3 regions of the Streptomyces chengbuensis genome follow, and region 2 is predicted to be linked to each of the others. Evidence: riboswitches for the same ligand, from Rfam matches in the RefSeq annotation. Region 2 holds a riboswitch; each other region holds the start of a gene.
What was found. Region 2 has a riboswitch for cobalamin ahead of QRN89_RS07540 (cobalamin biosynthesis protein). Riboswitches for the same ligand answer to the same signal wherever they lie in the genome.
Positions count from the first base shown of each region.

Region 1 (7,418 bases), 3.5 Mb from region 2:
TACCCGGGCCACAGCGACCACGCCCACGTCGACCACCGTGCGAGCCGCTTCTGGTCGGCGTCCGGCTGCGGGATCTGAACCGCGGGGCTCAGGCGGCACGGACGGGGCCGCGGAAGGTCCTCCGGTACGCGTTCGGCGTCGTCCCCAGCGTCCGCAGGAAGTGGTGGCGCAGGGCCGCGGCATTGCCGAAACCCGCCCGGCCCGCTATCGCCTCCACCGTCTCGTCCGTCGCCTCCAGCAACTCCTGCGCCAGCAGCACGCGCCGGCGCAGGAGCCAGCGGTACGGCGTCGTGCCCGTCTCCTGCAGGAAGCGGCGGGCGAAGGTCCGCGGCGCCATGTGCGCCCGCCCCGCGAGCTGCTCCACGGTCATCTCCCGGTCCGGATGCCGTTCCATCCACGCGAGCACCTCGCCGACGGTGTCGCAGCGGCTCCGCGGCAGGGGCCGCTCGACGTACTGCGCCTGGCCGCCGTCCCGGTGCGGGGGGACGACCATCCGCCGCGCGATGGTGTTGGCGACCTCCGGGCCGTGCTCCTGGCGCACCAGATGGAGGCAGGCGTCGACGGCGGCGGCGGTGCCGGCCGAGGTGACCACCGGCCCCTCGTCCACGTACAGCACGTCGGCGTCCACCCGCGCCCTCGGGTGGCGCAGGGCCAGCGCGTCCGCGTGCCGCCAGTGGGTGGTGCAGCGGCGCCCGTCGAGCAGTCCCGCGGCACCCAGCACGAAGGCGCCGGTGCAGACGGAGAGGACCCGGGCGCCGCGGTCGACGGCGTCGCGGAGAGCCGCGAGCAGTGGCTCGGGATAGTCGCGCGACGTGTAGTCGCTGCCGGTCGGCACGGCGACGAGATCGGCCTCCGCCAGCCGCTCCAGGCCGTGCTCCACCTCCACGGTGAAGCCCGCGTGGGTCCTCAGCCGGCGGCCCTCGGCCGAGACGACGGCGAAGTCGTGGACGGGCAGCCCGTCGTCGCTGCGGTCGAGGCCGAACACCTCGCAGAGCACCCCGAGTTCGAAGCAGTGCACGCCGTCGAGCACGACGGCCGCCACATTCTCCAGCATGGGCCGAGTGTGGCAGTAATTCGACGGTTGTCGACAGTCCTGCCACTGACTTTTCCGTGCCGGGCCCGCGACAGTGAATTACATGAAAAGCGTCCTCGACCATCTGACCGCCGGCGGACTCCTCCTCCTCGTCGCCCTTCCCGCGCTCCTCGGCCATGCCCGCGACCGGAGGACCGACCGCGAGCTGCGCCGGGCGGAGCGCCGTGACGACGACACGGGCGGGCGCCCGGACCGATCCGTGGTCCGGGCGCCCGCCCGCGCTCACCCGGCTCCGCCGGGAGGCGCCCTCAGAAGTCCTCGTCCAGGTCGACCGTGCCCTCCACGGCGACCTGGTACGCCGACGGCCGGCGCTCGAAGAAGTTCGTCAGCTCCTGCACACCCTGCAGCTCCATGAAGGAGAAGGGGTTCCGGGAGCCGAACACCGGGGCGAAGCCGAGCCGGGTCAGCCGCTGGTCGGCGACGCACTCCAGGTACTCGCGCATCGACTCGGTGTTCATGCCGGGCAGACCGTCGCCGCACAGGTCGCGGGCGAACTGCAGCTCCGCCTCGACGGCCTCCTTCAGCATGTCCGTGACCTGCTGCCCGAGCGCGTCGTCGAAGAGCTCCGGCTCCTCCTTGCGGACCGTGTCCACGACCTCGAACGCGAAGTTCATGTGCATGGTCTCGTCCCGGAAGACCCAGTTCGTCCCGGTCGCCAGCCCGTGCAGCAGCCCCCGCGAACGGAACCAGTACACGTAGGCGAAGGCCCCGTAGAAGAACAGCCCCTCGATGCAGGCCGCGAAGCAGATCAGGTTCAGCAGGAAGCGGCGGCGGTCGGCCTGCGTCTCCAGCCGGTCGATCTTCTCGACCGAGTCCATCCACCGGAAGCAGAACCGGGCCTTCTCCCGGATCGACGGGATGTTCTCCACCGCTGCGAAGGCGGCGGCGCGGTCCTCCGGGTCGGGCAGGTAGGTGTCGAGCAGCGTCAGATAGAACTGGACGTGCACGGCCTCCTCGAAGAGCTGCCGCGAGAGGTACAGGCGCGCCTCGGGGGAGTTGATGTGCTTGTACAGCGTCAGCACCAGGTTGTTCGCGACGATCGAGTCGCCGGTCGCGAAGAAGGCGACCAGACGGCCGATCAGGTGCTGCTCGCCCGGGGTGAGCTTGGCGAGGTCGGCCACGTCCGAGTGGAGGTCGACCTCCTCCACCGTCCACGTGTTCTTGATGGCGTCCCGGTAGCGGTCGTAGAAGTCCGGGTAGCGCATCGGGCGCAGCGTCAGCTCGAAGCCCGGGTCGAGCAGGTTCTTGTCGTTCATAGCAGTCGGCGCGGGGCGCCGTCCTCCAGAGGTGGTGTGCGGGGAGCGGGGGGCGGAGTTACTGGCAGGCCTCGCAGGACTCCGGGTTCTCCAGCGAGCAGGCCACGGCGTCGGGGTCGGCGGCCTGCTGGACGGGGATGGTGGCGGCCGGCGCCGCGCCCGAGGCGGCCCGGGCGATCCTGGTGGCGGGGCGCGAGCGCAGGTAGTACGTGGTCTTCAGGCCCTGCTTCCAGGCGTACGCGTACATCGAGGAGAGCTTGCCGATGGTCGGCGTCTCCATGAACAGGTTCAGCGACTGCGACTGGTCGAGGAACGGGGTGCGGGCCGCCGCCATGTCGATCAGGCCGCGCTGGGGGATCTCCCACGCGGTGCGGTACAGCTGCCGGACCTCCGCCGGGATCCAGTTCAGGCCCTGCACCGACCCTCCGGAGTCGCGCAGCGCCTCACGGGTCTGCGCGTCCCACACCCCCAGCTTCTTCAGTTCGTCCACCAGGTAGGAGTTCACCTGGAGGAACTCGCCCGACAGCGTCTCGCGCTTGAAGAGGTTGGAGACCTGCGGCTCGATGCACTCGTACACACCGGCGATCGAGGCGATCGTGGCGGTCGGCGCGATGGCGAGCAGCAGCGAGTTGCGCATGCCGGTGGTGGCGACGCGTTCGCGCAGTGCGGCCCAGCGCTCGGGCCAGGCGAGCTCCGTGTCGTAGTGGTCAGGGTGCAGCACGCCGCGGGCCGTACGCGTCCGCTCCCAGGCAGGGAGGGGCCCGTTGCGCTCGGCGAGGTCGCAGGACGCCTCGTAGGCGGCCAGCATGATCCGCTCGGCGATCCGCGTCGACAGGGACTGCGCCTCGGCGGAGTCGAAGGGCAGGCGCAGGCTGAAGAACACGTCCTGGAGGCCCATGGCGCCGAGGCCCACCGGGCGCCACTTGGCGTTGGAGCGGCCGGCCTGCTCGGTCGGGTAGAAGTTGATGTCGACGACCCGGTCGAGGAAGGTCACGGCGGTACGGACGGTGTCGTCCAGCCGCTCCCAGTCGATCACGTCCTCGCCGTCGGCGGCGTCCCGCACGACGAACGCGCCGAGGTTGACCGAGCCGAGGTTGCAGACGGCGGTCTCGCCGTCGTCGGTGACCTCGATGATCTCGGTGCAGAGGTTGGAGGAGTGGACCACGGCGCCGGGCTCCGCCGTCTGGTTGGCCGTGCGGTTGGACGCGTCCTTGAAGGTCATCCAGCCGTTTCCGGTCTGGGCGAGGGTGCGCATCATGCGCCCGTAGAGCTCACGGGCGGGGATGGTGCGGCGGGCGAGCCCGGCCTCCTCCGCCCGGCGGTAGGCGATGTCGAAGTCCTCGCCCCACAGGTCCACGAGGTCGGGCACGTCGGCGGGGGAGAACAGCGACCAGTCGGCGTCGGCGTTCACCCGGCGCATGAACTCGTCGGGGATCCAGTGCGCCAGGTTGAGGTTGTGCGTGCGACGCGCCTCCTCGCCCGTGTTGTCGCGCAGTTCCAGGAACTCCTCGATGTCCGCGTGCCAGGTCTCCAGGTAGACGCAGGCCGCGCCCTTGCGCCGGCCGCCCTGGTTGACGGCCGCCACCGACGAGTCCAGCGTGCGCAGGAACGGCACGATGCCGTTGGAGTGGCCGTTGGTGCCCCGGATGAGCGAACCTCGGGAGCGGATGCGGGAGTACGACAGGCCGATGCCGCCCGCGTGCTTCGAGAGACGTGCCACCTGGTGGTAGCGCTCGTAGATGGAGTCCAGCTCGTCCAGGGGCGAGTCCAGCAGGTAGCAGGACGACATCTGGGGGTGCCGCGTGCCGGAGTTGAAGAGCGTCGGGGACGACGGCAGATAGTCGAGGCGGCTCATCAGCCCGTACAGGGAGGCCACTTCGTCCAGCGCCCGCAGGGACTCGTCCTCGGCGAGACCGCAGGCGACGCGCAGCATGAAGTACTGCGGCGTCTCGACGACCTTGCGGGTGATCGGGTGCCGGAGCAGGTAGCGGCTGTAGAGGGTGCGCAGTCCGAAGTAGCCGAAGCGGTCGTCGGCGGCCGGGTCGACCAGCGAGTCGAGGCGCTGGGTGTGGGCGTGGACGAAGGCGGCCGTGCGGTCCGCGATCAGTCCCTCGCGGCTGCCGACGGCGATGGAGGCGGAGAACGCGGTCGCTCCCTGCCCGGCCGCCTCCTCCGCGATGGTGAGGGTGAGCAGCCGGGCCGCGAGCCGGGAGTACGCCGGGTCCTCGGAGATCAGACCGGCGGCCGCCTCGGTCGCCAGTTCGCGCAGTTCGGCCTCGTCCGAGCCCGCGTGCCGGCCGCGGAGGGCGGCGGCGGCGACCCGGCCGGGGTCGGCGTCGGGCAGGTCGGCGGTGAGCTCGGTCAGGGTCCGCAGGAGCGCGGTGCCTGGTCCGTCGGCGAGCTGTGCTGCAGCAGGATCGGGCGGCGCGATGGTCACGGGGTGCTCTCCCTCGCTCGGCTGGGGCCGGCGGGGCAGGGGGCACGGACGCACACCCGGGCAGGGCGGACCGCGTCCACCGGCCTTTTCCGCGAGGCCCGGACGTCTGGGCACCCGGGCCGGACGGTCCGGGCGCACCGTCGGCAGGTCCTCGGACTCACGGACGTACGAGGCCCTGGAGCGGACCCGCGCACACCCTTACACCGTTGCGGGACAGTTCCGGATTCGCACCGGATTCCCCTGCGGCGACAGCGAGCATGAGCATACATGTGGGGGCGGTGAGTTGCGGAACCCCCCACATGTTGTGTCGTGACCCGCTCGGAGCTTCCGGGCGTCGGCCGGCCGGGGCGGCGGGCGGGGCAAGGGTTTCCGGCCACCTCCGGGTGTTTCCGCCACCCGCCGGGGGCGGCACCCCGCCGACGAACCGCCCCTCGTGTTCCCGCATTCTCCCCGGGTTCCGTCATGGCCCTCGTGGTCCGCCGCGACCGCCGTGCCGGCAACGGCCGGGTGCCGCACGGACACGGCGACGGGCCCCCGCGTCCTCCCCGGAGGGAAGCGCGGAGGCCCGTGGGCGTCCGTCGCTGTGCGCGGTCAGCAGCAGCGGAATCCCTTGCGGGGGTCCGCCTCCCGCTCGTCCATGCGGCAGCGCTCGAACTCGCGGCGGGTCATCACCTTCGCGTCGGGGTCGTGCGAACGGGCGTGGGCCACATAACGGTCGTACACCGTCTCGCCCGAGACCTCGCGCACGTACCAGCGGACCCAGTCCACCGCGCGCCGCACTCCGCTCACCGCCGTCATGACCGTCACCGTACTCAGCCCTTGCCGCTTCCGGCGGCCTCGTGGTCCGAGGTGCCGGCCGACGCGTGGTCCGGTGCGCCGGCGCCGACGGCGGCGAGCTCCGCCTTCTCCGCCTTGGTGGCGAACAGCCCGGCCGGTGCGACCAGCTTCGACTCGACGTACGGAACCTCGGCGAGCCGGACGGTGTCCGGCTTGCTGATCGCCGTGAAGCACACCCTGGCGGCGTCGGCCAGGACCACGACGATGAGGAGGGCGAACAGCGCGCAGAGCACGCCGTCGACGGTCGAGTTGGTGACGATGGTGTGCATGTCGTCCATCGACTTCGCCGGAGCAAGCACCTCGCCGGACTCGATGCCCGCCTGGTACTTGTCGCGCTGGGCGAAGAAGCCCACCTTCGGGTCGCTGGAGAAGATCTTCTGCCAGCTGGCGGTGAGGGTGACGGTGGCGTCCCAGGCGAGCGGGACGGCCGTCACCCAGGCCCACTTGAGGCGTCCGGACTTCACCAGCAGCGTGGTGCAGACGGCGAGGGCGACGGCCGCGAGCAGCTGGTTGGCGATGCCGAAGAGCGGGAAGAGCTGGTTGATGCCGCCGAGCGGGTCGTGCACGCCGACCCAGAGGAAGTAGCCCCAGCCGCCGACGACGACCGCGCTCGCGAACCAGACGCCGGGCTTCCAACTGACCTGCCGCATCGGCTTGTAGACGTTGCCCAGCATGTCCTGGAGCATGAAGCGCCCGACCCGGGTGCCCGCGTCGACCGTGGTGAGGATGAAGAGCGCCTCGAACATGATCGCGAAGTGGTACCAGAACGCCTTCAGCCCGGCGCCGCCGATGACCGCGGAGAAGATCTCCGACATGCCGAGGGCGAAGGTCGGCGCACCACCCGTACGGGAGAGCAGGCTCGCCTCCTCGACGTCCTTCGCCGCCTGGGCCAGTTGCTCCGGGGTGACGGTGAACCCGAGGTTCGCCACGGCCTGGGACGCGGAGTCCACCGTGGTGCCGATGACCCCGGCGGGGGAGTTGATGGCGAAGTACAGGCCCGGGTCGAGGATGCAGGCGCAGATCATCGCCATGACCGCGACGAACGACTCGGTCAGCATGGCGCCGTAGCCGATCATCCGGACCTGGGTCTCCTTCTGGATCATCTTCGGGGTGGTGCCCGAGGAGACCAGGGAGTGGAAGCCGGAGAGGGCACCGCACGCGATGGTGATGAAGACGAACGGGAACAGCGAGCCCGCGAAGACCGGGCCCTGGCCGCTGCCCGCGAACTCGGTCACCGCCGGCATCTTCAGCGTCGGCAGCGCGATGACCACGCCCAGCGCGAGCAGCACGATCGTGCCGACCTTCATGAAGGTGGACAGGTAGTCGCGCGGCGCCAGCAGCAGCCAGACGGGGAGCACGGAGGCCAGGAACCCGTAGATCACCATCCAGATGACCAGCGTGCCCGGCTCCAGGGTGAAGAAGCCCGCGAGGGAGGAGTCGGCGACCCAGCCGCCCGCGACGATGGCGAGCAGCAGCAGCGCGACGCCGATGACCGACACCTCGGTGACCTTGCCCGGCCGCAGGGTGCGCAGGTAGACGCCCATGAACAGGGCGATCGGGATCGTCATGCCGATGGAGAAGACACCCCACGGGGAGTGCGCCAGGGCGTTGACGATCACCAGCGCCAGCACCGCCAGCAGGATGATCATGATGGCGAAGACGGCGATCAGGGCCGCGACGCCGCCGAAGGGGCCGATCTCGTCCCGCGCCATCTGGCCGAGCGAGCGGCCGTCCCGGCGGGTGGAGAAGAACAGGGTGACCATGTCCTGCACGGCACCGGCGAAGATCACTCCGA
Region 1 covers NZ_CP129137.1:5,181,743-5,189,160, forward strand. Annotated here, with positions in the region: gene QRN89_RS23040 (D-Ala-D-Ala carboxypeptidase family metallohydrolase) at 1-78, shown strand, start outside; gene QRN89_RS23045 (helix-turn-helix domain-containing protein) at 89-1,054, opposite strand; gene QRN89_RS23050 (ribonucleotide-diphosphate reductase subunit beta) at 1,342-2,349, opposite strand; gene QRN89_RS23055 (ribonucleoside-diphosphate reductase subunit alpha) at 2,408-4,786, opposite strand; cobalamin riboswitch at 4,912-5,051, opposite strand; gene QRN89_RS23060 (YbdD/YjiX family protein) at 5,378-5,584, opposite strand; gene QRN89_RS23065 (carbon starvation CstA family protein) at 5,599-7,418, opposite strand, start outside.
Region 1: it holds a riboswitch for cobalamin, as region 2 does, so the genes downstream of both, QRN89_RS23055 (ribonucleoside-diphosphate reductase subunit alpha) here and QRN89_RS07540 (cobalamin biosynthesis protein) in region 2, are expected to answer to the same signal.

Region 2 (7,418 bases):
GCCAGCCACAGCAGGGCGTACGGGCGCAACGGGGGCTCCTCGGCCGCGGCGCGGACCTCGGCCTCGGCGGCGGCGCCGACGACCCGGAGGGCTTCGAACGCGAGGCCGCGCAGCAGGGCGTCCTCGCCCCGCGCGGCGGCCACGAGTTCGCTGACCGCGCCGGAGACGCTGCGCGCGGCGAGCCAGGCCCGGTACTCGGCGCGGGCGGGGCCCGGGCTGAGCCGGGCGCAGCCGCGCAGCATCTCCTCGGCGGACTGCTCGATGTGGCCCGCGGGGCTCTGCGCGGCGACGCAGATCTGCTCGAGCTTGACCCACACGGCCCAGCTGCCGAGCGGGGTGAGGGTGGCGTGGCCGTCGCCGAGGGTCAGTGCGCCGACGGCCGCGAGGCCCTCAAGGGCCCAGTCGAGCAGCGCGGGGAGAGCGGCCCCCGGAGGGCCGGCGGGGGCGGCGGGCGCCACGTCGCCGGGGGCGGGCCCGGGCCCGTAGGGCACCTCGCAGCGCTCCTCGCGGAGTTCCGCCACCCGCTGCTGGAGCAGGTCGAGCAGGGCCGGCAGGGGCACGGGCCCGGCGGAGAGCTGGAGGAGGGAGAGCACCTGGGGGACGGCCTCCACCGCCTCGGCGACGGCGGACGGTGCCACATCGGCGGGGGCGGCGTGCACGAGCGGCCAGGCGTCGAGCAGCGCGACCCAGCCGCGCAGGACGGCGGTGTCGTCGCGGTCCCAGACGTTCAGCCGCCAGCCGGGGCGGGCCGTGCCCCCGTGCAGTTCCACGAGACCGGCGAGACGGGCGCGGTCCCAGCCCGCGTGGACCTGTCCCGGTGTCAGCCGCAGGTCCCCGGCGGCCCGTTCCCGCTCGGCCGCGTTGCCCTCCGCGCGGTGGGCGGCCGCCCAGCGGGCGATGCGCACCGCGTCGGCGAGGACCTCGCGTGCCTGGGCGGCCAGCTCCGCGGTCGGCGGCGTGCCCTCGGGCGGGCGCGGAGCGGGGCGCGTGCGCCGGTTCGTCACGGCGCGGCGGGCCGTGGCGGTGGGCCGTGGACGGACAAGACGGAGCCTGGAGTCGCGCAGGTTACGGGACGTCACGGGGAGCAGTCTCCCCGCTGTCGGCCCGAAAGCCCAATCGGAATGCGGGAACCGCTGCCGAGGGGTCGTCAGAGGGCCTGCGGGGCAGCTGCCGCGGGGCCTCCGCCGGGCTCCGGACCGGGTCGCCGGGCCGCTGGATCACGAGATCGCCGGACCGCGGGGCCGCTGTGCCGCTGGATGCCTGGATCGCCGATCGCGGGCCGCCGCGTCACCGCGTCACCGGACCGCCGCACGGCCGCACCGCCGGACCGCGGGACCGCTGGATCGCCGCATCGCGGGCCGCGCGTCACCGCGTCGCCGGACCGCCGGACCGCCGGACCGCCACGTCGCGGGCCTCCGGGCCGCTGCATCACGAGACCGCCGGACCGCGGGACCGCTGGATCGCCGCACCGCGGGCCGCGCGTCACCGCGTCGCCGGACCGCCGGACCGCCACGTCGCGGGCCTCCGGGCCGCTGCATCACGAGACCGCCGGACCGCGGGACCGCTGGATCGCCGCACCGCGGGCCGCGCGTCACCGGACCGCCGGATCCCTGGATCCCCGGATCCCCGGATCCCCGGATCGCCGGATCGCCGACGTCGCCGGATCCCCGATCCCTAGATCAGGGGGGTGAGGAAGCGCCGGAGGGCCTCCTCGTAGCGGGCCGGGTCGGCGTTCCACATGGCCGCGTGCGGGGCGTGGGCCACGGTCTGCAGACTGACCAGGTCGGGCCGCCGGGCCGCGAGTTCCCGGGACGGCCCCCAGGGAGCGATGGTGTCGTCCGGGCCGTGGAAGACCAGGGTGGGCACGCGCAGGGCGTCCGGGTCCGCGGCCGCCCTCAGCCGGTCGCCGTGGAGTCCGGTGCGCCCCTGTGCCGCGCGTACCGCGAGCGGCAGCAGGGCGGCCGGCATCCGGCGGGCCGCGGCGAGGGCGCGCAGGGTGGTCTCCCAGTCCAGTACCGGGGAGTCCAGGACGAGTCCGGCGATCCGCTCGCGCAGCGCGGAGTTGGCGGCGGCGTGGAGGGCCATGGACGCGCCGGTGGACCAGCCGTGCAGGATCACGCGGTCGGCTCCGCCGCGGACCGCGAAGCGGACGGCCGCGTCGAGGTCGCGCCACTCGGAGTCGCCGAGGTGCCCGAGGCCGTCGGGGGAGGCAGGCGCTCCGGGGTCGCCGCGGTAGGCGGGCGCCAGTACCGGGAGGCGCTGCTCCGTGAGGAACGGCATGAGGTTCATCGTGAGTTCGCGGGTGGTGCCCAGTCCGTGCACCACGATGACCCAGGTCGAGCGGGGGCCGGGGACGAACCAGCCGGGCAGGGGCCCGAGTTCGCCGGGGATGTCCACGTCCTCGTGGTCGATGCCGAGTGCGCTGCCCGGGTCGCCGACGTGCAGCTGGGGGGTGAGCCGCACCTTGGTGCCGGGGTCGAGGCTGCCGCGCTCGACACGATCCAGCCGGCGGACCACGGTGTCCGCGGCGTGCGGCACCTGGTCCAGGACGGGGCCGCCGACCGCGTGGACGTCGTGCCCGCACAGCCCGTACGTGCCGGGGCGCAGGGACACGAGGCTGCGGGTGAGGGTGACCCGGCCCGGCCCGGTGGCGTGCACGGTGAGCCGTCCCTCGCCGGGCAAGGGCCGTCCGGTGGGGGCTTTGAGCGCGGCGTCGCTGGCGTACCGGCCGGCCGCGAACGCGGCCGCGCCGAGACCGATGAGTGTGGTGACGGCCGCTGCCGTCGCTGTTGCCGGGCGCACCGTTCCAGTGTGGTGAGGTCCGGGCCGCGCTGCCAGTGGACCGGGTGGCGCGAGTGACGTCAGCGGGACTGGCCGTACCCGCGGAGCTTCTCGGCGACCTCGCGGAGCTGTGTCCGGGAGAGCAGGGTGGGGGTGCGTCCGGGGACGGAGCCGGCGGTGAGCCAGAGGCGGCACATCCACTCGAGCTGGGCGGTGCGGTCGAAGGCCTGGTCGAGCGAGGCTCCGTAGGTGACCGTTCCGTGGTTCCGCAGCAGGCAGCCGGTGCGGTCCTCCAGGGCGCGGAGCATTCCGGCGGCCAGTTCGTCGGTCCCGTACAGGGCGTAGGGGGCGACGCGGACGGGGCCGCCGAAGGCCGCCGCCATGTAGTGGATCAGCGGCAGCTCGTCGACCAGGGTGGACACGGCGGTGGCGTGCACGGCGTGGGTGTGGACGACGGCCACCGCGTCGGTGGTGCGGTGGACGGCGAGGTGCATCGGGAGCTCGCTGGTGGGTGTGAGCTCGCCGAGGACCTGGCGTCCGTCGAGTCGGACGCCGACGGCGTCGGCGGCGGTGAGCCGGTCGTAGTGCACCCCGCTGGGGGTGACCAGCACGATGTCGCCGGCGCCGAGGCGGACGCGCACGGAGACGTTGCCCGAGGTCCCGACGACGAGCCCGTCCGTGACGGTCCTGCGGGCGGTGGCCACGAGGTCCGACCAGGCCCGGGATATCGCTTCCCGCTCCCGCTCCTCCGGCTGTTCGTGTTCCGTCATGCGGCCGATCGTGTCAGCCCGTACCGGCGGGGGCGACGGCGGGCCGGTGACGGGCCGCGGTGACCGGGCCCTTCGGGCCGGCCGGGTGGCGGAAAGTCCGGAGTGACCAGAATCTCTTCCGCTGTTCATCCAGACGATTGAATCCGATCATCTGACGGATGTTGTGCGACCATCGGAGACCGGTAGAGGCCCGGAATTTGGCCGATTCCGAACGGTACGCACCGGCCTCGAGGGTTGCCGGCGCGCCGCCGCAGACATAAGCGGAGGGACCGCAACCCACTTGGGGACACTCCAGCGCCCGCCCCAGTTCACCTTCCGTTCACTCAGAAACCCTACGTTCACCCGAGCCACTGACATCCGAACGATTGCCTGGGTACCCGGTAAATGGAGCACATCACCCTGCTGCTCGCGATTGTCGTCGTGACAGCACTCGTGTTCGATTTCACGAACGGCTTCCACGACACCGCCAACGCCATGGCGACGACCATCTCGACGGGTGCGATGAGACCGAAGGCAGCAGTGGCGATGTCCGCCGTGCTGAACCTGGTCGGCGCGTTCCTCTCGGTCGAGGTCGCCAAGACGATCTCGGGCGGCATCATCAACGAAGAGGGCATCCGCACAGAAGTGATCTTCGCCGCGCTCGTCGGCGCGATCCTCTGGAACCTGCTGACCTGGCTGCTGGGCCTGCCGTCCAGCTCCTCCCACGCACTCTTCGGCGGCCTCATCGGCGCCGCGGTGATGTCCGCCGGATTCTCGGCCGTCAACGGCGGCACGATCGTCACCAAGGTCCTGATCCCGGCCGTCGCCGCTCCGCTCGTCGCCGGCCTCGCGGCCCTGGTCGCCACCAGGCTGACGTACCGGATGGGCGGTACCACCCAGAACAAGGCCACCTCCAAGGGCTACCGCGCCGGCCAGATCGCCTCCGCCGGCCTGGTGTCCCTCGCGCACGGCACCAACGACGCGCAGAAGACCATGGGTGTCATCACCCTGGCCCTGGTCACCGGCGGCGTCCTCGCCCCCGGTGCGAACCCCCCGATGTGGGTCATCGTCTCCGCCGGTGTCGCGATCGCGCTCGGCACCTACCTCGGCGGCTGGCGCATCATCCGCACCATGGGCAAGGGCCTGACCGACCTCCAGCCGCAGCAGGGCTTCGCCGCCCAGACCAGCGCCGCGACGGTCATCCTGGCCTCCTCGAACCTCGGCTTCTCGCTCTCCACCACCCAGTCCTGCTCGGGTGCCGTGATGGGCGCGGGTCTCGGCCGCAAGGGCGGAGTGGTCCGCTGGTCCACCGCGACCCGGATGTTCGTCGCCTGGGGCCTGACCCTGCCCGCCGCGGGCCTGGTCGCCGCGGCCGCGGAGTTCCTGACCAAGCAGGGCACCTGGGGCATCGCCGCCGTTGCCGTGCTGCTCGTCGCGGGCTCCGGAGCCATCTGGGTGATCTCGCGCCGCAAGCCGGTGGACCACACCAACGTCACGGACGACGAGATCGAGCCCGCGGGCGTCGTCACCACCGCCATCGCGGCGGTCACCCCTCCCCCGGCCGGTGTCGCGGTGGCCGAGCCCGAGGAGCTGAAGGCCACCGTCCCGGCCCCGGCCCCCGAGTCCGCTCCGGCGCCCGCCGCCACGGTGTAAGGAAAGAACAGCATGAAGATCGACTGGGCAGCTCTGGGCTCCGTCTTCGGCGTGAGCCTCGTCGTGACCGTCGCCCTGGTGGGCCTCTTCACCCTCGGCGTCGCGGGCCTCTCCAAGCAGGAGGCCGCGGCCGCGCAGGGAGGCTCCGCCGGCCTCGCCCGCACGGGTGCGTACGCCTGCTTCGCGCTCTGCGCCGCGGCGGTGGCCTTCGGGATCTATCTGATCGTGGTCTGACGGCCGCACGGCACGTCCTCGTACAGGGGCCGGGCACACCTCCGGGTGAGTCCGGCCCCTGTCGTGTGCGCGCCCCGTGCCCGCACCGTGTGGGCCTCCGCACACTGTCCCGTCGCAGGTCAAGGGCGAGTTGACGGGCGTTCGGGGCCCGTGGTGGACTTCCGGAGCCATTTACGGCGGCAGAAGAGGAAGCCGGTGCGAATCCGGCGCGGTCCCGCCACTGTCACGGACGCGCTCCCCTCACGGAGCGTCCCGGAGCCAGGAACTCTCTCCCGCCGGTCACGTCGAGCCAGGGCGCGGACCCTGAGTGAGGACGAACATGCCTGCCGAACCGGGGGGGCCGGGCGTGCTGCGCCCGGACATCACGTTCGCGTACGGCGCCGCGGCCGGACTGGCCGGCGACCTGCTCCTCGGCGATCCACGCCGCGGGCACCCGGTCGCCGTCTTCGGCCGGGCAGCCGCGGCGGTCGAACGGAGACTCTGGCGCGACCACCGAGGCTGGGGCGCCCTGCACACCGCGGTGTGCGCCGGCGGCGCGGTCGCCGCGGGCGCGCTGGCCGCAGACCGCGCACGCCGGTCACGCGCCGCCGCCGTCGCCCTGACCGCGGCCGCCACCTGGGCCGTCGTCGGCGGCACCTCGCTCGGCCGGGAGGCACGGGCGATCGGCGGAGCGCTGGCGGCCGGGGACATCGAGGTCGCCAGGGAGCGGCTGCCGCATCTGTGCGGGCGCGACCCGCAGGCGCTCGACGGCCCCGGTATCGCCCGAGCCGTCGTCGAGTCCGTCGCCGAGAACACCTCTGACGCCGTCGTGGGCGCGCTGGTCTGGGGTGCGATCGGCGGCGTGCCCGGTCTCGTCGGGTTCCGCGCCGTCAACACCCTGGACGCGATGGTGGGTCACAAGTCCCCCCGCTACCGGCGGTACGGCTGGGCCTCGGCCCGGCTCGACGATCTCGCGGGCTGGCCCGGGGCCCGGCTCACCGCGGCCCTCGCGACCGCCGCGGGCGGTGACCCGCGCGGCGCGGCCCGCGCCTGGCGCCGGGACGCCGCGAAGCATCCGAGCCCCAACGCCGGTCCCGTGGAGGCCGCGTTCGCCGGAGCCCTCGGCGTACGCCTCGGCGGAACGCTCGCGTACGGCGGACGCGTCGAGCACCGGCCCGTGCTCAACGGCGACGGCGGACGGGCCGTCGAGGTCGCGGACATCGAACGGGCCGTACGGCTCTCGCGACGCGTGGGGGTGCTGGCGCTCGCGGTGTGCGCGGGCGGCCGCCTCGCGGCCGGAGCCCTGAAGCGGAGGCGGGCATGAGCGGGGGCGGACTGCTGGTCGCCGGCACCACCTCGGACGCCGGCAAGAGCGTCGTCACGGCGGGGATCTGCCGCTGGCTGGTGCGACAGGGCGTGAAGGTCGCGCCCTTCAAGGGGCAGAACATGTCCCTCAACTCCTTCGTGACCCGTGAGGGCGCCGAGATCGGCCGGGCACAGGCCATGCAGGCCCAGGCCGCCCGGGTCGAGCCCACGGCGCTGATGAACCCCGTCCTGCTGAAGCCCGGCGGCGACCGCTCCAGCCAGGTCGTGCTGATGGGCAGGCCGGTCGGTGAACTCAGCGCGCGCGGCTACCACGGAGGGCGCCAGAAGACCCTGTTCGAGCCGGTGATGGCCTGCCTGGAGGAGCTCCGCGGCACGTACGACGCGGTGATCTGCGAGGGCGCCGGCAGCCCTGCGGAGATCAATCTGCGGCGCACGGACATCGTGAACATGGGCGTCGCCCGCGCGGCGCGCCTCCCCGTGCTGGTGGTGGGGGACATCGACCGCGGCGGGGTCTTCGCCCAGTTCTTCGGAACGACCGCGCTGCTGGCCCCGGAGGACCAGGAGCTGATCGCGGGCTACCTCGTCAACAAGTTCCGCGGCGACGTCACGCTGCTGGAGCCGGGGCTGGAGATGCTGCACGGGCTCACCGGGCGGCGGACGTTCGGCGTACTGCCGTACGCGCACGGGCTCGGCATC
Region 2 covers NZ_CP129137.1:1,668,969-1,676,386, forward strand. Annotated here, with positions in the region: gene QRN89_RS07515 (hypothetical protein) at 1-1,079, opposite strand, end outside; gene QRN89_RS07520 (alpha/beta hydrolase) at 1,675-2,802, opposite strand; gene QRN89_RS07525 (class II aldolase/adducin family protein) at 2,862-3,551, opposite strand; gene QRN89_RS07530 (inorganic phosphate transporter) at 3,936-5,183, shown strand; gene QRN89_RS07535 (hypothetical protein) at 5,196-5,417, shown strand; cobalamin riboswitch at 5,555-5,705, shown strand; gene QRN89_RS07540 (cobalamin biosynthesis protein) at 5,737-6,720, shown strand; gene QRN89_RS07545 (cobyric acid synthase) at 6,717-7,418, shown strand, end outside.

Region 3 (7,418 bases), 1.1 Mb from region 2:
GTGCTGATGCCCACGCACCGCCGCGAACCGGACAACGCGCAGGACCCGGTCCGGCTGCGCAATCTGATGGCCGAGGCCAAGGAGCAGCTCAAGGCCGATCCCGCCGTCCCCCGTGACACCCGGATCGACGTGTCCGAACAGCTCGACCGGGCGCTGGCCGAGATCGACCTGGTGCACGCGGAGGACGGGCTGGTGGTCTTCGCGGCGGCAGGCGAGCACGAGGTGTGGACGCTGGGCCGTCCCGTGCCCGAGCGCGTGGTGCTGTCGGACACGTACCTGACCCGCAATCTCGTCTCGGCGCAGGCCGCGGAGCGCCCCTTCTGGGTCCTGGCGGTCGCCTCGGACCGGGCCTCCCTCTGGAGCGGGACCGCCGACCGCCTCGCCGAGGAGCGCACCGGCCCGTTCCCGATGTCCCGGCCCGAGGAGAACTTCGACGCCGAGCGCCAGGAGCGGATCGGCGACGTGCCCAGCACCTTCCGGGACGAGGACACCCGGCACTTCCTGCGGGAGGCCGACACGGCGCTGGCCTCGGTGCTGAAGGCCGACCCGCGGCCGCTGTACGTGACGGGCGAGCCGGCGGCGCTCGCCCTGCTCGACGACGTCGGCACGGCCGCCAAGGGCCAGGCCGTCCACGCCCCCCGCGGCGGGGTGGCGGGCCGCTCGGCCGACGCGGTCTGGCAGGCGGTGCGCCCGTTCGTCGAGGCCCGTGCCGAGCAGGAGGTGTCCGGCGTCCTCGAGGAGCTGGACCGGGCCAAGGGCAGGCGCGCGTTCGCCGCCGGGGTCGACGAGATCCGCCAGAACGTGGAGACGGGCCGGGTCGCGCTGCTCGCCGTGGAGGAGAACTACCGGGAGACCGTGCGGGACACCGGCGCGCACCTCCTGCCCGCCGAGCCCGGCGACCTGGACGCGCTGGTCGACATCGTGGACGAGATCGTCGAGAAGTCCCTGGACACGGGGGCGCAGGTGCGGTTCGTCCCGGACGGCACCCTCGCGGGGATGGGCGGGATCGCGAGCGCCCTGCGCTACTGACCGCCTGCCGGGCGGCCGCCGTCGGGGAACCTCCGGCCGCGCCCGTGGACCGTGCCGACGGGTTCGCGGGAGCGCGGTGCCGCGCGGGCCGTTTGCGCCGATACTGGCAGAGGGTGTGCGGGCCCGTACCGCCACGGCCCCGCCTGAGAGGACACCGTCCGGAGTGATCGTCGCCAGTCTCATCAGGAGGTTCCCATGCGGATGCTCATCAATGTCCCCGAGACGGTCGTCGCGGACGGGCTGCGCGGCCTGGCCGCTGCGTACCCCGGACTGAACGTCGACGTGGAGAACAGGGTCGTGGTGCGGGGGGACGCCCCGGTCGCGGGCAAGGTGGGCCTGGTGTCCGGCGGCGGTTCGGGGCACGAGCCCCTGCACGGCGGCTTCGTGGGGTTCGGGATGCTCTCGGCGGCGTGCCCCGGCGAGGTCTTCACCTCCCCGGTGCCGGACCAGATGGCCCGGGCCGCGGCGGCGGTGGACAGCGGGGCGGGTGTGCTCTTCGTGGTGAAGAACTACACCGGCGACGTGCTGAACTTCGACATGGCGCAGGAACTCGCCGAGGACGAGGGCGTCCAGGTGGCCAAGGTGCTGGTCAACGACGACGTGGCCGTCCAGGACAGTCTCTACACGGCGGGCCGGCGCGGTACGGGCGCGACGCTGTTCGTGGAGAAGATCGCGGGCGCCGCGGCGGAGGAGGGTGCGCCGCTGGAACGGGTCGAGGCCGTTGCCCGCCTCGTCAACGAGCGGTCGCGCAGTTTCGGTGTGGCGCTCAGCGCCGTCACGACCCCCGCCAAGGGCAGTCCGACGTTCGATCTGCCCTCGGGAGAGCTGGAGTTGGGGATCGGCATCCACGGCGAGCCCGGGCGGGAGCGACGGCCCATGATGACCTCGCGGGAGATCGCGGACTTCGCCGTGCACGCGGTCCTCGAGGACCTCCAGCCGTCGAGTCCGGTACTGGCGCTGGTCAACGGCATGGGCGCGACACCGCTGCTGGAGCTGTACGGGTTCAACGCGGAGGTCCACCGGGTGCTGGCCGAGCGCGGAGTGCCGGTGGCCAGGACCCTGGTCGGGAACTACGTCACCTCGCTCGACATGGCGGGCTGCTCGGTGACGCTGTGCGAGGCGGACGAGGACATCCTGCGGCTGTGGGACGCCCCGGTGGAGACGCCCGCGCTGCGCTGGGGCCGCTGAGCCATGCCCGGCCCGGCCGACGACGGCGCCGCGTCCGCGGGCCGCGACGACGCGCGCCGGGAAGCCGACGTGCCACGACAAGGAGACGCTGTGCTCGACGCGGATTTCTTCCTCCGCTGGATGAACGCCCTCGCCGAGGCCGTGGACCGCGAGGCAGGCCGGCTCACCGAGCTCGACGCCGCGATCGGGGACGCCGACCACGGGACCAATCTGCAGAGGGGCTTCACGGCGGTGAAGGCGGCGCTGGAGAAGGACGCGCCGGCCACCCCGGGTGCCGTACTGATGCTGACCGGACGGCAGTTGATCTCGACGGTCGGCGGCGCGTCGGGGCCGCTGTACGGGACGCTGCTGCGGCGTGCGGGCAAGGCGCTCGGCGACGAGCCCGAGGTGTCGCGGGCCCAGCTCGCAGAGGCGCTGCGCGCGGGGATCGCCGCGGTGGCCCAACTCGGCGGCGCGAAGGCCGGGGACAAGACGATGCTGGACGCGCTGGAGCCCGCGGCCACGGCGCTGGACGAGTCCTTCGCGGCAGCGCGGGAGGCCGCCGACGAGGGTGCGGCCGCGACCGTGCCGATGCTGGCCCGCAAGGGCCGGGCGAGTTATCTGGGCGAGCGCAGCATCGGGCACCAGGACCCGGGGGCGACGTCCTCCGCCCTGCTGATCGGCACCCTCGAGGAGGCCGCACGATGACGATGGTCGGGATCGTCCTCGTCTCGCACAGTGCGCAGGTCGCCGCGTCGGTCGCCGATCTCGCCCGCGGGCTCGCGGGCGCGGGCGACGCCGTGCCGGTCGCCGCGGCGGGCGGGACCGCCGACGGAGACCTCGGCACCAGTGCGGAGCTGACGGCCCGCGCCGCGCACGAGGTGGACCGGGGCGCCGGGGTGGCCGTGCTGGTCGACATCGGCAGCGCGGTGCTGACGGTGAAGACGCTGCTGGCCGAGGGCGACGAACTCCCGGAGGGGACCAGGCTCGTGGACGCGCCGTTCGTCGAGGGAGCCGTCGCCGCGGTGGTCACCGCGGCGGCCGGCGCGGATCTGGACGCGGTGGAGGCGGCGGCGGCGGAGGCGTACGGATACCGGAAGGTGTGACGGTACGCATCCGTGCGCGGCTTGTGATGCACCTGGTCAACGCACTAATGTCGCAGGGCCTTGGTGAACGGGAAACCGGTGGAGTACCGGTGCGGCCCTCGCCACTGTGATCGGGAAGTCCGGCTCTCTCCGCAAGGAAGCCACTGGACCACCACGGGAGACCGCGGTGTCCGGGAAGGCGGAGCCCGGGCGGCAGGACCCGTCAGCCAGGAGACCGGCCAGGGCGCGTTGTCCATCCACGAGGTGCTGGAGAGGGTCTCCCAACCATGCATATAGCCGAGGGGTATCTGCCCCCTGTGCACGCGGCCGCCTGGGGCGTCGCGTCCGCACCCTTCGTGATCCACGGCGTACGGGCGCTCACCCGTGAGGTCAAGGCGAACCCCGAGTCGACACTGCTGCTCGGCGCGTCCGGTGCCTTCACGTTCGTCCTGTCGGCGCTCAAGATCCCTTCCGTGACCGGCAGTTGCTCGCACCCGACCGGCACCGGTCTGGGCGCGATCCTGTTCCGGCCGCCGATCATGGCGGTCCTCGGCACGATCACCCTGCTCTTCCAGGCACTGCTGCTGGCCCATGGCGGACTGACCACGCTCGGCGCGAACGTCTTCTCGATGGCGATCGTCGGGCCGTGGGCCGGATTCGGGGTGTACGCGCTGCTCCGGCGGTCCGGGGTTCCGCTGATGGTGAGCGTGTTCTTCGGAGCGTTCGTGGCGGACCTGTCCACGTACTGCGTCACCAGCGTGCAGCTGGCGCTGGCGTTCCCCGACCCGGGCAGCGGCATCGCGGGTGCGCTGGCCAAGTTCGGCGGCATCTTCGCCGTCACCCAGATCCCGCTGGCCGTCAGCGAGGGCCTGCTCACCGTGCTGGTGATGCGGCTGCTCGTGCAGTCCAGCAAGGGTGAGCTGACCCGGCTCGGAGTGCTCCTCCAGGGCGGGACGACGAAGGAGGCCGCGGTCCGATGAGCCGTGACGCGAAGATCAACACGCTGCTGCTGGCGATCGTGGCGGCGCTGGCGGTCCTGCCGCTCGCCCTGGGCCTCGGCGACCACAAGGAGGAACCCTTCACGGGCGCCGACGCACAGGCCGAGACCGCCATCACGGAGATCGCGCCGGACTACGAACCCTGGTTCGCGCCGCTGTACGAGCCGCCGTCCGGCGACGTCGAGTCGGCGCTGTTCGCCGTCCAGGCGGCCCTGGGTGCCGGTGTCCTCGCGTACTACTTCGGGCTGCGCAAGGGCCGCCGCCAGGGTGAGGCGCGGGCGGCTGCCGCGGCGGAGACACCGGCCTCCGGGTCCGCGGGGTCTGCCGGGACGGGCGATTCCGTCGCCTCGGGCGCGTAGGCGCCGATGTTGCCGATCGATGCGGCGGCGCACAGCAGTCGCTGGCGCCGCCGTCATCCGTGCGAGAAGGCGGCACTCGGGTTCGGGCTGACGGTCTGCGCCGTCTCGCTGCCGCCGTGGCCCGGTGCCGTGCTGGTCGCCGCGGCGGCCGTGGCCGTGCTGCTCGGCCCCGCGGGCGTGGCCCCGCGGCAGTTGTGGCGGGCCTGGCGCATTCCGCTGGGGTTCTGCGTCACGGGCGCGATTCCCCTGCTGCTCGCCGTGGGCGGCCCGGACGGCTTCGTGGCGCTCGCGCCCGACGGCCCGCTGCACGCGCTCCGGCTGCTGCTGCGGACGTCCGCCGCCTCGCTCGGGGTGCTGCTGTTCGCGTTCACCACGCCGGTGTCGGACGTGCTTCCCCGGCTGGTCCGGGCCGGGGTCCCGGGGCCAGTCGTGGACGTCGCCCTCGTGATGTACCGGATCAGCTTCCTGCTGCTCGATGCGGTGCACCGGATCCGTCAGGCGCAGGCGGCCAGGCTCGGGCACACCACCCGGGCTGCCGCATGGCGGTCCCTGGCGGGGCTCGCCGCGACCGCCTTCGTCCGCGCCTTCGACCGGGCCGAGCGGCTGCAGACGGGCCTCGCCGGGCGGGGCTACGACGGGGCGCTACGGGTCCTGCTGCCGCCCGCGACGGTGTCCGTGCGCTTCCTGACGGCCACCGCCGGGCTGCTCACGGGGATCGTCGCCCTCAACCTCGTACTGGAAAGGTCCGTACTGTGAGCACGTCCGTGGACTCGAGCGCGCGCGAGAGCGTGACGCCCGTGGTGGAACTGGCCGGCGCGGGATTCTCGTACCCGGACGGCCCGCCGGTGCTGCGCGGTGTCGACTTCGCCGTGGCCGGAGGCCGCTCCCTGGCGCTGCTGGGCCGCAACGGGAGCGGCAAGACGACCCTGATGCGGCTGCTCAGCGGCGGCCTGCGGTGCGGCGAGGGCCGCCTGCTGCTGGACGGCGAGCCGGTGACGTACGACCGCGGGGGGCTTACCCGGCTGCGGACGACCGTGCAACTGGTCGTGCAGGATCCGGACGACCAGCTGTTCGCGGCGTCCGTGGCCCAGGACGTGTCGTTCGGGCCGATGAACCTGGGGCTGCCGGAGCCGGAGGTACGGGCCCGGGTCGCCGAGGCGCTCGACGCCCTGGACATCACCGCGCTGGAGGACCGGCCGACGCATCTGCTGTCGTACGGGCAGCGCAAGCGGGCCGCGATCGCGGGCGCGGTGGCCATGCGGCCGCGCGTGCTGATCCTGGACGAGCCGACGGCGGGACTCGACCCGCACGGGCAGGAGCGCCTGCTGGCGGTGCTGGAGCGGCTCCGGGAGAGCGGTACGACCGTGGTGATGGCCACGCACGACGTGGATCTGGCGCTGCGCTGGGCGGACGACGCCGCGGTGCTCTCGCCGGCCGGGCTGCGGACCGGGCCCGTCGCGGAGCTCCTGGGGGACCGCCGGCTGCTGGACGCGGCCCGGCTGCGCAGGCCGTGGGCGATGGCGGCGGCGGAGGTGCTGCGGGCGCACGGGTTGCTGGAAGCGGGCAGTCCGGGTCCGCGGACGCCGGAGGAACTGGACCGCTGGGCCGTACCGGCGTAGCGCATCTCACCCACCCCCCGTTATGCAACTTGTTGCACAACGGGGGGTCCGGCGTCTACAAAAGGGGGCGACGCTGATCGCGCGAGGAGGCGCCCCGATGACCCCCACCCCGTACCCGCATCTGCTCAGCCCGCTCGACCTCGGGTTCACCACGCTCCCCAACCGGGTGCTGATGGGCTCGATGCACATCGGCCTGGAGGAGGCGGAGAACGGCTTCGAGCGCATGGCCGCCTTCTACGCCGAACGTGCCCGCGGCGGTGTCGGGCTGATCGTGACCGGCGGCATCTCCCCGAACGACGCGGGGCGCCCGTACGACGGCGGCGCCAGGCTCACCACCGAGGAGGAAGCCGCGCAGCACCGCACGGTCACGGACGCGGTCCACGCGGCGGGCGGCCGGATCGCCATGCAGATCCTGCACTTCGGCCGGTACGCGTACCACCCGCAGCTCGTCGCGCCGAGCGCGCTGCAGGCCCCCATCAGCCCGTTCGTCCCCCACGCCCTCACCGACGAGGAGGTCGAGCGGACCGTCGAGGACTACGTCCGCGCGGCCGCGCTGGCGAAGTCGGCGGGGTACGACGGCGTCGAGATCATGGGCTCCGAGGGCTACCTCATCAACGAGTTCATCGCGAGCGCCACCAACCACCGGGACGACCGCTGGGGCGGCTCGTACGAGAACCGCACCCGCTTCCCCCGTGAGATCGTCCGCCGCACGCGCGAGCGGGTCGGCGACGACTTCATCATCGTCTACCGGCTGTCGATGCTCGACCTCGTGCCCGGCGGATCCTCGCTCGACGAGGTCGTCGCGCTCGCCAAGGAGATCGAGGCGGCCGGCGCGACCATCATCAACACCGGCATCGGGTGGCACGAGGCCCGGATCCCGACCATCGCGACCTCGGTGCCACGCGGCGCGTACACCTGGGTGACCCAGAAGCTCATGGGAGCGGTGTCCGTGCCCCTCGTCACCAGCAACCGGATCAACACGCCCGAGGTCGCGGAGCAGCTGCTCGCCGAGGGCCGCGCGGACATGGTCTCCATGGCACGGCCCTTCCTGGCCGACCCGGAGTTCGTCGCCAAGGCCCGGGCCGGCCGCGCCGAGACGATCAACACCTGCATCGGCTGCAACCAGGCCTGCCTGGACCACACCTTCAGCGGGCGGATCAC
Region 3 covers NZ_CP129137.1:572,468-579,885, forward strand. Annotated here, with positions in the region: gene QRN89_RS02600 (baeRF3 domain-containing protein) at 1-1,029, shown strand, start outside; gene dhaK (dihydroxyacetone kinase subunit DhaK) at 1,225-2,217, shown strand; gene dhaL (dihydroxyacetone kinase subunit DhaL) at 2,308-2,904, shown strand; gene QRN89_RS02615 (PTS-dependent dihydroxyacetone kinase phosphotransferase subunit DhaM) at 2,901-3,302, shown strand; cobalamin riboswitch at 3,347-3,539, shown strand; gene QRN89_RS02620 (energy-coupling factor ABC transporter permease) at 3,569-4,261, shown strand; gene QRN89_RS02625 (energy-coupling factor ABC transporter substrate-binding protein) at 4,258-4,638, shown strand; gene cbiQ (cobalt ECF transporter T component CbiQ) at 4,645-5,394, shown strand; gene QRN89_RS02635 (energy-coupling factor ABC transporter ATP-binding protein) at 5,391-6,257, shown strand; gene QRN89_RS02640 (NADPH-dependent 2,4-dienoyl-CoA reductase) at 6,355-7,418, shown strand, end outside.
Region 3: it holds a riboswitch for cobalamin, as region 2 does, so the genes downstream of both, QRN89_RS02620 (energy-coupling factor ABC transporter permease) here and QRN89_RS07540 (cobalamin biosynthesis protein) in region 2, are expected to answer to the same signal.